One region of the Streptomyces tsukubensis genome, then DNA from elsewhere that is predicted to be linked to it. Evidence: riboswitches for the same ligand, from Rfam matches in the RefSeq annotation. Region 1 holds a riboswitch; the other holds the start of a gene.

Region 1 (7,709 bases):
GGCTCGGCGCGCTGATCGCAGTTGCCGTCTGGGTCGCGGCCCACACCGCTAAGGCCAAGAAGTCATGAGTAGCCAAGACATTCCAGAAGAGAACCTGCCGCACGAGCAGGACGGGGGCGGCGCTGCCGTCACCCCGCACGGGACCGGTTCCGCCGACCCGTTCGCCGACCCGGGACTGCCGGCCCACAAGCCGCGTATCCAGGACATCGACGAGGCCGCAGCCAAGCGCTCCGAGCGCACCGTCGCTCTGCTGTTCACGCTGTCGATGCTGGCGACGGTGGGCTTCATCGCCTGCTACGTCATCTTCCCGGTCGACAAGATCGTGTACATCTTCCCGTTCGGCCATGTGAGCGCGCTGAACTTCTCCCTCGGTCTGACCCTGGGCGTCGCCCTCTTCTGCATCGGCGCGGGCGCGGTCCACTGGGCCCGCACCCTGATGTCCGATGTCGAGGTCGCCGACGACCGGCACCCGATCGAAGCGTCCCCCGAGGTCAAGGCCCAGGTCATGGCCGACTGGCGGGCGGGCAACGAGGAGTCCGGCTTCGGCCGGCGCAAGCTGATCCGCAACACCATGTTCGGTGCGATGGCCCTGGTGCCGCTCTCCGGTGTGGTGCTGCTGCGCGACCTCGGTCCGCTGCCGGAGAAGAAGCTCCGCTCCACCCTGTGGGCCAAGGGCAAGCAGCTCATCAACATGAACACCAATGAGCCGCTGCGTCCCGAGGACATCACGGTCGGTTCGCTGGTCTTCGCGAGCCCCGAGGGCCTCGACCCGCACGCCCACGACTGGCAGATTCAGATGGGCAAGGCGGCCCTGATGCTCGTCCGGATCAAGCCGGAGGACATCAAGGACAAGCGCGAGCTGGACTGGTCGCACGACGGCATCGTCGCCTTCTCCAAGGTCTGCACCCACGTCGGCTGCCCGATCAGCCTCTACGAGCAGCAGACGCACCACGTGCTGTGCCCGTGTCACCAATCCACCTTCGACCTCTCCGACGGCGCCCGGGTCATCTTCGGCCCGGCGGGTCACCCGCTTCCGCAGCTGCGGATCGGTGTGAACGCCGAGGGCAACCTTGAAGCGCTCGGCGACTTCGAGGAGCCTGTCGGTGCCGCCTTCTGGGAGCGCGGATGAGTACTACGACCGATAACAAGCAGTCCGTGGACGACCGCAAGGCACCCGCGGGCGAGCGGGTCGCCGACTGGGCGGACGGCCGGCTGGGGATCTACTCCCTCGCCAAGGCCAACATGCGGAAGATCTTTCCGGACCACTGGTCCTTCATGCTCGGCGAGATCTGCCTCTACAGCTTCATCATCATCATCCTCACGGGTGTGTATCTGACGCTGTTCTTCAACCCGTCGATGAACGAGATCGTCTACGAGGGCAGCTATGTGCCGCTCCAGGGCGTGAAGGTGTCCGAGGCGTTCGCCTCGACCATGGACATCAGCTTCGACGTCCGCGGCGGTCTGCTGATCCGCCAGATCCACCACTGGGCCGCGCTGATCTTCGTCGCCGCGATGATGGTCCACATGATGCGCGTCTTCTTCACCGGCGCGTTCCGCAAGCCGCGCGAGGTCAACTGGCTGTTCGGCTTCCTGCTGCTGGTCCTGGGCATGTTCACCGGTTTCACCGGCTACTCGCTCCCGGACGACCTGATCTCCGGCACCGGTGTCCGCTTCATGCAGGGCGCGATCCTGTCCGTGCCGATCGTCGGTACGTACATCTCGATGTTCCTGTTCGGCGGCGAGTTCCCCGGGCACGACTTCGTGCCGCGGTTCTACTCGATCCACATCCTGCTGCTGCCCGGCATCATGATGGGCCTGCTGGTCGCCCATCTGATCCTGGTCGTCTACCACAAGCACACGCAGTACGCGGGTCCCGGCCGGACCAACAAGAACGTCGTCGGCATGCCGCTGCTGCCGGTCTACATGGCCAAGGCCGGAGGCTTCTTCTTCCTGGTCTTCGGTGTGATCGCGGTGATCGCGGCGATCGCGACGCTCAACCCGGTCTGGTCGGTCGGTCCCTACCGGATCGACCAGGTCTCCACCGGCGCGCAACCCGACTGGTACATGGGCTTCGCCGAGGGTCTGATCCGAGTGATGCCGGGCTGGGAGATCAACGCTTGGGGCCACACCCTGGTCCTGGGCGTGTTCATCCCGCTGGTGATCTTCCCGCTGGTGCTGGCCGCGATCGCCGTCTACCCGTTCATCGAGTCCTGGGTCACCGGCGACAAGCGCGAGCACCACATCCTGGACCGCCCGCGCAACGCCCCGACCCGTACCGCCTTCGGTGTGGCCTGGCTGACCGCGTACTTCATCATGCTGGTCGGTGGTGGCAACGACCTCTTCGCCACCCACTTCCATCTGTCGATCAACGCGATCACCTGGTTCGTCCGGATCTTCTTCTTCGTGGGACCGGTCCTGGCGTTCATCATCACCAAGCGCATCTGCCTGGGTCTCCAGCGCCGCGACCGCGACAAGGTGCTGCACGGACGCGAGTCCGGCATCATCAAGCGGCTGCCGCACGGAGAGTTCATCGAGGTGCACGAGCCGCTCAGCCAGTCGGATCTGCACACCCTCACCGCGCACACCCAGCACCAGCCGCTCGAAGTCGGCCCCGAGGTCGACGAGAACGGCGTGCGCCGCAAGATCTCGCCCGTACAGAAGTTCCGCGCGAAGCTCAGCAAGGGCTTCTACGGCGAGGGGAACCAGATCCCCAAGGCCACGCGCGAGGAGTACGAGGAGATCGCCGCGGCCCATGGTCACGGCCATGGCCACGGTGAGCACGAGGAGGTCACCAGCGGCAAGCACTGACCGCTGACCGACCGCTGAAAGCGTCGCCACGGCAAGAGCCCCGTCCACTGCCCGGACGGGGCTCTTTGCCGTACCCGGCGCTGGATAGGGTGGGCGGTATCCCTTACTCACGATGGACCCGGGAGCGGACCATGAACGTTGTGACCCCGGCAGGCGGCGACAGCGTGGCGGCCCACTCCTGGCCGGCCGTACTCGACTCCCTGCTCACCAACCACGACCAGAGCGCGGACGCCACGGCCTGGGCGATGGACCGCATCCTGAGCGGGGAGGCGACCGACGCGCAGATCGCCGGTTTCGCGGTGGCGCTGCGGGCCAAGGGTGAGACCGTGGCGGAGATCTCCGGTCTGGTACGGACGATGTACGAGCACGCCCATCTGATCGACGTGCCCGGGCCCACGGTGGACATCGTCGGCACCGGCGGCGACGGCGCGAAGACCGTCAACATCTCCACGATGGCGTCGATCGTGGTCGCCGGGACCGGCGCCAAGGTCGTGAAGCACGGCAACCGTGCCGCCTCCAGCGCCTCCGGAGCCTCCGACGTCCTGGAGAAGCTCGGCGTCAATCTGGAGCTCACGCCCCGGCGGGTCGCGGAGGTCGCCGAGGAGGCGGGCATCACGTTCTGCTTCGCGGTGAAGTTCCATCCGGCGCTGCGGTACGTCGCGGCGGCGCGGAGGGAACTCGGGATCCGGACCACCTTCAACTTCCTCGGCCCGCTGACCAACCCCGCCCGGGTCGGGGCGCAGGCGACGGGCGTCGCCGACGCCCGGATGGCCCCGATCATGGCCGGGGTGCTGGCCGAACGGGGCTCGTCGGCGCTGGTCTTCCGCGGCGACGACGGCCTCGACGAGCTGACCACCACGGCGACGTCCCGGGTCTGGATCGTCCGTGACGGCACGGTACGGGAGGAAGCGTTCGACCCCCGTGACGTCGGCATCGACCTCGTCCCCGTCGAAGCCCTCCGCGGCGCCGACGCCGCCTACAACGCGGAGGTCGCGACCCGGGTGCTCGCGGGGGAGCGGGGGCCGGTACGGGACGCGGTCGTGCTGAACGCGGCGGCGGCGCTGGTCGCGCTGGCACCGACGGACGAGCCCCTGACGACCCAGATCGCGGCGGCGGCGGCGCGCGCGGCGGACTCCCTGGACTCGGGAGCGGCCTCGGCGACGCTGACCCGCTGGATCCAAGCCACGAAGTAGCCTCCGGCCCGGCCGAGGACCAGGGCCCCGAGCCCGGAGCCGCTCGGCCGGCGCCCCTCGGGTCCGCGAGACCCCGGGCGCCCCGGCCTTGCGGGCGAGCACCCCGCCCGGCCGGGCCTCGACGGCGAGCGCCGTGCTCGGCGGGGGCCGATTTCAGGCCGCAAGCCGTCCGTGGCTTGTCGCGCAGTTCCTCGCGCCCCTTAGGACCTCGACCGCACCCTGCCGGAGAAGAAGAGCCCAGGCAGCGCTACCGGTTCAGGGGCGGGGCGATCATGAAGGGGCGCGAGGAACTGCGCGAACGGCCCACGGCGGCTCGGAGCCGGAATTCGGCCCTCGCCGAGCTCGTCGCCGACTGCTTGGCGCGGTTGCGGCGGGCAATGAGCAGGGTCCCCGCCCTGTTCCGTCCCGGGCGCCCCGGGGTGCCGCCCCCTGATGCGTACCCGCGCCGAGGGACGGTCCGGATAGCGGACGGGGGTTGCGAGGTCGCAGGCTGTCGCATACGGTTTGGGCCAGGTCATGAGTGACAGCGACTACGGCCCCGGCCCGCTGTCCGGCAACCCTCCGTCCGTGGCGGGGTGCCCCGGGTGAAGACCAGGCCGTGGGCAGCGAGGCCCGCGGCAAGCGCGGACCCCTGCGACACCCTGGGGTCCTGGTCCTCAAGGGAGCAGCCTCGTGAGCAAGCGAATGCGATAGGGCTTCGTAGCCCCTTCTTCAGCACATCCCCGTACCCCGGAACGCCGTGCGCCCGAGCACCACGCGCCCCTTCCGTCTGCCGTGCGGGGCCTTTGAAGCCTTCATTCCGCCTGCCCTCCCGGGAGAGTTCGTCATGTCCGCATCCGTGTGTCCGCAGCCCGTCGCCACCACCGCCACCGCCGCGACCACCCCCCTCCCCGTACTCGGCAGCGATGTCACCGTCCCGCTCGTCACCGGCGGCGAAGTGACCTACGCCGCGCTCGACTACGCCGCCAGCGCCCCCGCCCTCCAGCGGGTCTGGGACGACGTCGCCGCCTACGCGCCGTACTACGGCAGCGTGCACCGGGGCGCGGGCTATCTCTCCCAGCTCTCCACCGACCTCTTCGAGAACAGCCGCCGCACCGTCGCAGAGTTCCTCGACTGCCGCGACGGCGACCAGGTCGTCTTCACCCGCTCCACCACCGACTCCCTGAACCTCCTCGCCGCCGCACTCCCCGCCGACTGCCAGGTCTTCGTCTTCGAGACCGAGCACCACGCCTCGCTGCTGCCGTGGAGGGATGCCCGGGTGACCTACCTCAACGCGCCGCGGACCCCCGGCGATGCCGTCACCACCCTGGAGCGGGCCCTCGCGGACCGGGACCCGTACGGCCCGGCGCTGGTCTGCGTCACGGGCGCCTCCAACGTCACCGGCGAGCTGTGGCCGGTCAAGGAACTCGCGGCCGCCGCGCACGCCCACGGCGCCCGGATCGTCCTCGACGCCGCGCAGCTCGCCCCGCACCACCCGGTCTCCGTCCAGGAACTGGACGTCGACTGGGTCGCGTTCTCCGGACACAAGCTGTACGCGCCCTTCGGCTCGGGCGTCCTCGCGGGCCGGTCCGACTGGCTGCGCGCGGCCGATCCGTACCTCGCGGGCGGCGGCGCCTCCCGCAAGGTCGCCCGCCGCGCCGACGGCGGCGTCGAGGTGGAGTGGCACACGACGGCCGCCCGCCACGAGGCCGGTTCACCGAACGTCATCGGCGTCTATGCGATCGCCGCCGCCTGCCGCGCCCTCACCGAAGCCGGCTTCGACGGTCTGGTCGCCCGGGAGCAGGCGCTCGTCGCCCGCGTCCGCGCCGGCCTCGCGGAGGTCCCGGAGGTCAAGGTCCTCTCCCTGTTCGGCGACGACGCCCCGCGGGTCGGTGTGATCTCCTTCGTCGTCGAGGGCTGGAACAGCTCCCACTTCGCGGCCGCGCTCTCCGCCGAGTACGGCATCGGTGTCCGCGACGGCCTGTTCTGCGCCCACCCCCTGGTCCGCACCCTGCTGGGCAGCGACCCGCAGGACCCGGGTGAGTGCGGTGCCCCCGAGGCCGAGCCGGGGGAGCGGTCGCTCAACGCCATCCGGGTCAGCTTCGGCGCCGGTACGCCCGACGAGCACCTGGACCGCTTCATCGGCGCCGTCCGTGAGCTGGTCACCGACGGCGCCCGCTGGACCTACCGCACCGAGGACGGCAGGTGCGTCCCGGACCCCGGGACCGTGCCCGCGGCCACCGCGCCGACCGGCTGACGCTCCGGGATCCGCGTCCCGATCAGCACCATCCGCAGCGCCCGCTCGGTCGCGTCGGTGAGGAACTCCCCGCCGCGGCCGAGGGCCTCGGTCAGGGTCACCGGAGCCGGCAGGATCGCGCTGTACGCGTCCACCCCCGCCGACCGCACCTGGTGCGCGCCCTCCCCGATCGTGCCCGCCAGGGCCAGCACCGGACGGCCGTACCGCTTGGCCCGCCGGGCGACCTCGGCGGGCACCTTGCCGCGCGTCGTCTGGTGGTCGAGCGCCCCCTCCGCGGTGAGCACCAGATCCGCCCGGGCCAGCCGGGCGTCGAGGTCGAGATGGTCGAGCAGGACCTCGAACCGGGGCAGCAGCAGGGCGCCGAGCGCCGCGAGCCCCGCGCCGAGCCCGCCGGAGGCGCCCGTCCCCGGGCCCTCGTACAGATCGGCCCGGACGCCCAGATCGCGGGTGAGGACGTCCGCCCAGTGCTCCAGCGCCGCCGACAACTGCTCGACCTGCTCGGGCGTCGCCCCCTTCTGGGGGCCGAAGACCCGGGCCACCCCCCGCTCACCGCAGAGCACGTTGAACGGATTGCAGGCGACCCGGATATCGGTACGGCCGAGCCGAGGGTCGAGACCGGAGACGTCGATCCGGTCCAGCCGGAGCAGCTCCCGTCCGCCGTACGGGAGTTCCGTGCCGTCCGCGGTGAGGAGCCGCGCCCCGAGGGCCTGGAGGGCGCCCGCACCGCCGTCGGAGGTGCCGGAGTCGCCGCAGCCCACCAGGATCTCCCGGGCGCCCTCGTCGAGCGCGGCACGGATGAGTTCACCGACGCCGTAGGTCGTGGTGGCGGCCGGGTCCCGCAGATCGCGCGGCACCAGCGACAGTCCGGCGACCGCGGCCATCTCCACCACGGCCGTGTACTTGTCGAGCATCGCGAAATGCGTGGCGACCGGCCGGCCCGTGGGCCCGGTGGCGGTCAGCCGGACGAGCCGCCCGCCGGCCGCCGCGGCCAGCGCCTCGGCGGTGCCCTCCCCGCCGTCCACCAGGGGGATGAGGTCGATCTCGGCACCGGGCACCACCCGGCGGACCCCGGCTGCGATGGCGTCGGCCGCGGACTGGGCGGACAGGGACTCCTTGAAACCGCTGGGTGCGACGGCGAAACGGGTCAGCATCGTATGAACTCCCGGTACGGGTGAGGAACAAGTGAGGGTGAGGGGGGCGGACCGGCCGCGGCTCAGGGGGTGACGGGAACGCCGACCAGCGGCCAGACCGCCACCGCGAACAGCAGCACCAGCGCGGCGGTCATGGGCGCCAGCACCGCGGACATCCGCAGCAGATCGCGAGGGGTGTACGTGGGGATATCCGGTATGTCGGAGTAGAGGGTGACGGGCTTCGCGGAAGCGGGCAGCGTATGGCAGAACCCGGCGGCCGCCGTGGACGCCAGCGCCGCCGCCACCGGATTGACCCCGGCGCCCACGGCCGCCGCCACGACC
Region 2 (7,709 bases), 1.5 Mb from region 1:
CTCCCCGGCCGGGAGATCGGCCTGTCCCTGGGGGACTACTCGGGCGACACCACTCCGGACCCGGCGGGCACCGTTACCACCGGTGCCGACGGAACCTTCAGCACCCTCCTCCCGATCGCCCGGTACAACAGGGTGGTGAACCTGCGGCACACCATGCGGGAGAACGGGGTCGACGACACCCTCACCGCGGAGAGCGGATTCATCTCCCCGGACTGGCGCACCATCGACATCACCGCCGCCCCGGACAAGAAGCGGGTCCTGCCCGGGCAGAAGGTCACCCTCACCGGCCGGGCGACCCACGAGGGACGGCCCGCCGGAGGGATCGACCTCCAGGCGACCGTCACCGGGAACCGGGCCCCCATGACCACGGATGCCCAGGGCAACTTCAGCGTCACCCTCACCCCGGCGCCCGGCGCCGAGTACAACTCGCCCTGGTCCGTCTACGGGGACGGGGTCTACGAGAACGGCTCCACCCGAGGGAACCTGGAGGTGCCGCAGGAGGTCACCATCCGGCCGGGCCTCTCGCTGGCGAGCAACGGCACGGTGACGGCGAAGGGCACGCTCCGCACCACCTACATCACCGGCGAGCACGCCTACGGTTCGCAGATCCTGCGGCTGGAGCACTCGGCGGACAAGCGGACCTGGAAGACCCTCGCCAGCCGCGAGGTCTCCATCAGCTCCTCGCAGTGGAACACCTTCAACTTCACCGCACGCGGCGGCAACGGCTACTACCGGCTGGCCACATCGACCAGTGCCGAGTTCGTCGGCACAGCGACGTCCCCGGTACCGCTGTCCCGGATCTCCACCCGGCTGACCACCGCCAACGCCACCCCCGAGCCGGTGAAGAAGGGCGCGACCCTCACCGTCGCCGCCACGCTCACCGAGCGCAGCGGCAGCACCTGGCGGCCCCTGGCCCAGCACTGGGCGACGCTGTCCTTCCTCCCGAAGGGCAGCACCAAGTGGTCCATCGCCGGACACGTCCGGGCGGACGCCAAGGGCAAGGCCGTCATGAAGGTCCGCGCCGGGGCCGACGGCTACTGGCGCTTCACCTACACCGGCAGCTCCCGGCACTACGACGCCGCGGGCGCCTCGGACTACGTCGACGTCCGCTGAACCGGCAGGCCGGTCCGGGCACCACCCGGACCGGCCCCGGAGCACAGCAGCAACGCCGAAGGGCGGTACCCCCCTGGGAGTGGGGGTACCGCCCTCCGCTTTTACGGCTCGGTTCGCCTCCGGGGCGCTTCAGCCGTGTTCTTCAGTCGATCGTGCTCGGCCACTCGTTCCTCGCGGCCTGCGCGCGTTCTCCTTCCAGACCACGACGCGCCCCTTCGGCTCACTCGCCGACTCGGCCTTGCCGATCCTGGGAGATCCCGGGATCAGAAGTCCATGTCACCGCCCGGCATGCCGCCCGGAGCGGCCGCAGCGGCCTTCTCCGGCTTGTCGGCGATGACGGCCTCGGTGGTCAGGAACAGCGCGGCGATCGACGCGGCGTTCTGCAGCGCGGAGCGCGTCACCTTCGCCGGGTCGAGAATGCCCTCGGCGATCATGTCGACGTACTCGCCGGACGCGGCGTTCAGACCGTGGCCGGGGGTCAGGTTGCGCACCTTCTCCACGACGACACCGCCCTCCAGGCCGGCGTTGACGGCGATCTGCTTCAGCGGGGCCTCCAGCGCGAGCTTCACGGCGTTGGCACCGGTCGCCTCGTCGCCTTCGAGCTCCAGCTTGTCGAAGACCGAGGAGGCCTGCAGCAGGGCCACGCCACCACCGGCGACGATGCCCTCCTCGACGGCCGCCTTCGCGTTGCGAACGGCGTCCTCGATGCGGTGCTTGCGCTCCTTCAGCTCGACCTCGGTCGCGGCACCGGCCTTGATGACGGCCACGCCGCCGGCCAGCTTCGCCAGGCGCTCCTGGAGCTTCTCGCGGTCGTAGTCCGAGTCGGAGTTCTCGATCTCGGCGCGGATCTGGTTGACCCGCCCGGCGACCTGGTCGCTGTCACCGGCACCGTCGACGATGGTCGTCTCGTCCTTGGTGATGACCACCTTGCGGGCGCGGCCCAGCAGGTCGAGGCCCGCGTTCTCCAGCTTGAGGCCGACCTCCTCGGAGATGACCGTGCCGCCGGTGAGGATGGCGATGTCGTTCAGCATCGCCTTGCGGCGGTCGCCGAAGCCCGGAGCCTTGACGGCGACGGACTTGAAGGTGCCGCGGATCTTGTTGACGATCAGCGTCGACAGGGCCTCGGCCTCGACGTCCTCGGCGATGATCAGCAGCGCCTTGCCGGACTGCATGACCTTCTCCAGCAGCGGCAGGAGGTCCTTGACCGAGGAGATCTTGGAGTTGACGACGAGGATGTACGGGTCGTCGAGGACGGCCTCCATACGCTCCATGTCGGTGGCGAAGTACGCCGAGATGTAGCCCTTGTCGAAGCGCATACCCTCGGTGAGCTCCAGCTCCAGACCGAAGGTCTGGGACTCCTCGACGGTGATGACGCCTTCCTTGCCGACCTTGTCCATGGCCTCGGCGATCAGCTCGCCGATCTGGGTGTCGCCGGCGGAGATGGAGGCGGTGGAGGCGATCTGCTCCTTGGTCTCCACGTCCTTCGCCTGTTCGAGGAGGGCACCGGAGACGGCCTCGACGGCCTTCTCGATACCGCGCTTCAGGCTCATCGGGTTGGCACCGGCGGCCACGTTGCGCAGGCCCTCGCGGACCAGCGCCTGGGCCAGAACGGTCGCCGTGGTCGTACCGTCACCGGCGACGTCGTCCGTCTTCTTGGCGACTTCCTTGACCAGCTCGGCGCCGATCTTCTCGTACGGGTCCTCCAGCTCGATCTCCTTGGCGATGGACACACCATCGTTGGTGATCGTGGGGGCGCCCCACTTCTTCTCGAGGACGACGTTGCGGCCCTTGGGGCCAAGGGTGACCTTGACGGCGTCGGCGAGCTGGTTCATCCCGCGCTCGAGACCGCGCCGTGCCTCCTCGTCGAACGCGATGATCTTTGCCATGTGAAGTGTCCTCCACGGACTGGAGTAGGAAGCTCTTCGGACCGCGCCTGCGCCCGCGACGGACGGCCTGCCGGACCGTGCCGCTCCATGCGCCGCACGCCCGGCGAGCCTCACCGACTCGGCCCTTTGTTATCACTCTCACTGGGAGAGTGCTAACGCCAATGATTAGCACTCGGCACCCGAGAGTGCAAGGCCGCTCCTGGTGTACCGCCCGAGGGGGCGGGTGCGGACGGGGTCCGGGGCGGGTGCGGGCGAGGCTCCGGCGGCGGGGTCCGGCGGCGGGCGGAACGGCGCTCCAGTCGCGGGAAACGCGCAGGGCCCGCACCCCGGTGAGCGGGATGCGGACCCTATTGAATGCGTCTGCGTGCGAGCGTATGCGTGCGTCGACGCGCAAGCGCGCGGAAGGAAGAGTCGGTCAGGCCGAGAGCTTGACCATATCGGCCTGCGGGCCCTTCTGGCCCTGCGAGATCTCGAACTCGACCCGCTGCCCCTCTTCCAGGGTGCGGTAGCCGTCCATCTGAATCGCGCTGTAGTGGACGAAAACATCCGCACCACCGTCGACCGCGATGAAGCCGTACCCCTTCTCCGCGTTGAACCACTTGACGGTGCCCTGAGCCATGCCTAACTCCCCTATTACTGGCCCTTGCACAGGACCGCACCTCGCGGACCCGGGTCTGAGCTCACCCGACCTCACAGGTGTGCGCCGGAACGCGTCGACCGCGGCTGAATGTATCTGCACAACTGCCCTCTGCAACAGGGCAATCGGGCGGGAAATCCGGAAGGCTACTATCGGGTAATTCTCCTGAATTCAGGAAATTCCGGGGCAAGTCCGACCGGACAAAAGGAATCTATGAGACAGAGTGCGCCTGCACATTGGCTGCTTCTTATCGAGCCCGGGCGCATTCTCATACCTGGCCATGGGTGGATGATCACCGGGCCTTCCCCAACTCTAGCGTGTTCAACCATGCAGAATGGCCCCCTCCGTTTGTCTTACGGAGGGGGCCATTTCGATGACCGAGGGTCAGCGCCGCGGACCGCGGGGCCCGGGGCCGCCGGCGGGGGCGTACGCCCGCGTGCGGAGCCGGGCGGTCAGCCGCCGGCGACTGCCGGGATGATCGAGATTCCGGCGCCGTCGGGGGTCGCGGTCTCCAGCCCCTGCTCGAACCGGACGTCGTCGTCGTTGACGTACACATTGACGAAGCGGCGCAGCTTCCCCTGGTCGTCCAGGACCCGGGCGGAGATCCCCGCGTGGTTCTTCTCCAGATCGGCGATGACCTCGGCGAGGGTCGCGCCCTCGGCGGCCACCTCGGCCTGTCCGCCGGTGTAGGTGCGCAGGATGGTCGGGATGCGAACGTTGACGCTCATGGGTGGTGCCTTCCTCGGGCGGTGGCCCGGGCTCGGTGGACGGCTCGGCGGTCGGAAGCGGCGGCGGGAGGTCCCGGACGGCCCCGGCGGGTCAGCGGCCGGGGCGCTGCCGGGACTGCGGCCGGTCAGTGGGTGGCGAGACCCGCCGCGCGGAACGCGTCCAGGCTCGGCCGGATGGTGGCGGTGGGGCCGCTGGTCGCGGCGACCGCGTCCAGCGTCTTGAGCCCGTCGCCCGTGTTGATGACGACGGTGGTCGCGGCGGGGTCCAGCACCCCCGACTCCAGCAGCTTCTTCGCCACCCCGACCGTCACGCCGCCCGCGGTCTCCGCGAAGATCCCCTCGGTCCTGGCGAGCAGCTTGATGCCCTCGACGACCTGCTCGTCCGTGACGTCCTCCACCGCACCGCCGGTGCGCCGGGCGATGTCCAGGACATAGGGACCGTCCGCCGGGTTGCCGATGGCGAGCGACTTGACGATGGTGTCCGGCTTCACCGGCCGGACCACGTCGTGGCCCGCCTTGTAGGCGGCGGAGACCGGCGAGCAGCCCTCGGCCTGCGCGGCGATGATCCGGTACGGCTTCTCCTCGACCAGACCGACCTTGATGAGCTCCTGGAGCCCCTTGTCGATCTTGGTGAGCTGGGAGCCGGAGGCCACCGGGACGACGATCTGGTCCGGGATCCGCCAGCCGAGCTGCTCGCAGATCTCGTACGCCAGGGTCTTGGAGCCCTCCGCGTAGTACGGCCGCAGATTGACGTTGGTGAAGCCCCAGCCCTCGCCGATCGGGTCGCCGATCAGCTCGGAGCAGAAACGGTTCACGTCGTCATAGGTGCCCTCGATGGCGACGACGTCGCCGCCGTAGACGGCAGCCATGACGACCTTGCCCTGCTCCAGGTCGTGCGGGATGAAGACGCAGGACCGCAGCCCGGCGCGGGCGGCGGCGGCGCCCACGGCGCCCGCGAGGTTGCCGGTGGAGGAGCAGGAGAGGGTGGTGAAGCCGAAGGCGCGGGCGGCCTCGACGGCGATGGCCACGACCCGGTCCTTGAAGGAGTGGGTCGGGTTGCCGGAGTCGTCCTTCACATACAGCTCACCGGTGACGCCCAGCTCGGCGGCGAGCCGGTCGGCCTTCACGAGCCGGGTGAAACCGGGGTTGAGATTGGGCTTGTCGGCCACGTCGGCGGGGACGGGCAGCAGGGGCGCGTAACGCCAGATGCTCTCCGGGCCGGCCTCGATGGCCTTGCGCAGCGCCTCCGGGTCTCCGGTGGGCAGCTCGTAGGCGGCTTCCAGGGGACCGAAACAGGAGGCACAGGCGAAGCTCGGACTGAGCGGGGTGCGCTCTCCGCACTCGCGACAGGAGAGCGCGACGGCGGGACCGAGATCCACTGAGGGGGCGGCGGGGGCGGTGGTGGTGTCGGTGGTGCTTGCGACGGTCTGCGCAGCCATGGAGGCGAGGCCCTTTCTCCTCATCTTCCTCATGGCGCATCTCGCCATGAGACGGATTTGGCACCTTCCCTAGCCGGGAGCCTCGCGGCGTGGACGGGCGCTGTCCGCTGCTGCGGATCGCACTGTCACGACGGAGACCGGCTGGAGGGTTGCCGGGGCTTCAACGGGCCGTTTCCCTCTGCCCCTCTGGATGAGCGGTATTTGATTGTTGAGCAAGTTGAACGCCGGACCCCGACATGCGACGGTCATCCGCGTTGTTCAAGACTGTAACTGAAGGTCCGGACGGTTGAGATAGTCGTCCGTACCGCGAGATGGATCACACGGGCGCGTCCGGACGCGCACGGAAGGCACCCGGACCCCCCCTCCCGTACGCCCGGAAGGACGTGGGAGGCATCCCGACGGTTGAGGAGTAGAGCACGTGCTCGAAGAGGTAGAGCGCTGGCTGGCGACGCGTTCCTGGTCGGCGGCGGACCGCCCGCTTCCGGCGCTGCTCGCGGCCAAACGGGCGGCCGCGCCCTCACCGACGGTGAGCGTCGTGCTGCCCGCGCTCGATGAGGAGGCGACGGTCGGTGACATCGTCACCGTGATCCGCCGGGAGCTGATGGAGAAGGTTCCGCTGGTCGACGAGCTGGTGGTGATCGACTCGGGCTCCACCGACCGGACCGCGGAGGTCGCCGCGGCGGCCGGGGCGCGGGTGGTCCACCGGGACGCGATCCTGCCGCGGATACCCGCGCTGCCGGGCAAGGGGGAGGTGCTGTGGCGCTCCCTGATGGTCACCCGCGGTGACATCGTCTGCTTCGTCGACGCCGATCTGCGGGACTTCTCGGCGGATTTCGTCTCCGGGATCGTCGGCCCGCTGCTGACCGACCCCGAGGTGCAGTTCGTCAAGGCGATGTACGACAGGCCGCTGGGTGAAGCCGCAGGCCAGGGTGGCCGGGTTACCGAGCTGGTGGCGCGGCCGCTGCTCAATCTGCACTGGCCGCAGCTGGCGGGGGTGGTGCAGCCGCTCGGCGGTGAGTACGCGGCCCGCCGCTCCCTGCTGGAGCGGCTGCCCTTCCCCGTGGGCTACGGGGTGGAGCTGGCGCTGCTCGTCGACGCGCTGCACACGGTGGGTCTGGATGCGCTGGCCCAGGTGGACGTGGGTTCCCGCAAGCACCGTCACCAGGACGGACGGGCGCTGGGCCGGATGGCGGCGGCGATCTACCGGACGGCGCAACTGCGGCTGTCCCGGGGGCAGTTGGTGCGGCCGGTGCTGACGCAGTTCGAGCGGGGGGCGGACGGGTTCGTACCGCGGACCCATGCGGTGGACACGGAGGAGCGGCCGCCGATGCGCGAGATCGGTGAGTATGCGGCGCGTCGCGCGGCATAAGCGCCGGTTTCCCAGTCAAAGGGCTGAATATCTTATGTATGACTTATACCCGTATTGCGCAGCCCCGGCGTCCCTCGGCCCCGGCGGCGGCGCCCGTCTCCGTACGTCCGCACATCCCACGCGGCCGTGCCCCGTACCGCAGACCGCCCGCACGGCGCCCGGGCCGCAGGCGCGGCCCCGGACGGGTCCGGGGCCGCGCGGTGAAGCTGGCCGGACTGCTGGCCCTGGTGGTCCTGGTGGTCCCGGCGGCCCCGATCGCCCGCGCGGACACGCCGGGCCCGGCCGCCGGGACCGAAGCGGTACGGGTCCTTCCGGACCCGGGCCGCGCCGTCGCGCCCGGTCCCGCCGGTGTCACGGACGCGGTGTCCGGCCGGGAGGGACAGGCCGGGACGGCGCCCCGCCCGGCCGCCCGACCCGTAGCGGCGCCCGGTCCCGCCGCCCGGGCCGAGACGGTTCCGGCGCCCGCCGCGGCACCCGGCCCCGCCGCCGAGCTTCGCCCCGCCTTCTATCCCACCCGCGCCCCCGCCGCGGGGACCG

Evidence for each region. Region 1 has a riboswitch for S-adenosylmethionine ahead of B7R87_RS07200 (aminotransferase class V-fold PLP-dependent enzyme). Riboswitches for the same ligand answer to the same signal wherever they lie in the genome.
Region 2: another riboswitch for S-adenosylmethionine. It lies ahead of thrC (threonine synthase); the one in region 1 lies ahead of B7R87_RS07200 (aminotransferase class V-fold PLP-dependent enzyme).

Annotation. Positions count from the first base shown of each region.
Region 1 covers NZ_CP020700.1:1,948,893-1,956,601, reverse strand. The annotation lists gene qcrC (cytochrome bc1 complex diheme cytochrome c subunit) at 1-68, shown strand, start outside; gene qcrA (cytochrome bc1 complex Rieske iron-sulfur subunit) at 65-1,129, shown strand; gene qcrB (cytochrome bc1 complex cytochrome b subunit) at 1,126-2,808, shown strand; gene trpD (anthranilate phosphoribosyltransferase) at 2,940-4,001, shown strand; SAM riboswitch class IV at 4,514-4,631, shown strand; gene B7R87_RS07200 (aminotransferase class V-fold PLP-dependent enzyme) at 4,828-6,237, shown strand; gene B7R87_RS07195 (glycerate kinase family protein) at 6,165-7,388, opposite strand; gene B7R87_RS07190 (SLC13 family permease) at 7,451-7,709, opposite strand, start outside.
Region 2 covers NZ_CP020700.1:3,436,082-3,443,790, reverse strand. The annotation lists gene B7R87_RS13585 (hypothetical protein) at 1-1,113, shown strand, start outside; gene groL (chaperonin GroEL) at 1,377-2,999, opposite strand; gene B7R87_RS13575 (cold-shock protein) at 3,415-3,618, opposite strand; gene B7R87_RS13570 (MoaD/ThiS family protein) at 4,089-4,364, opposite strand; gene thrC (threonine synthase) at 4,490-5,803, opposite strand; SAM riboswitch class I at 5,821-6,000, opposite strand; gene B7R87_RS13560 (glucosyl-3-phosphoglycerate synthase) at 6,222-7,172, shown strand; gene B7R87_RS13555 (hypothetical protein) at 7,373-7,709, shown strand, end outside.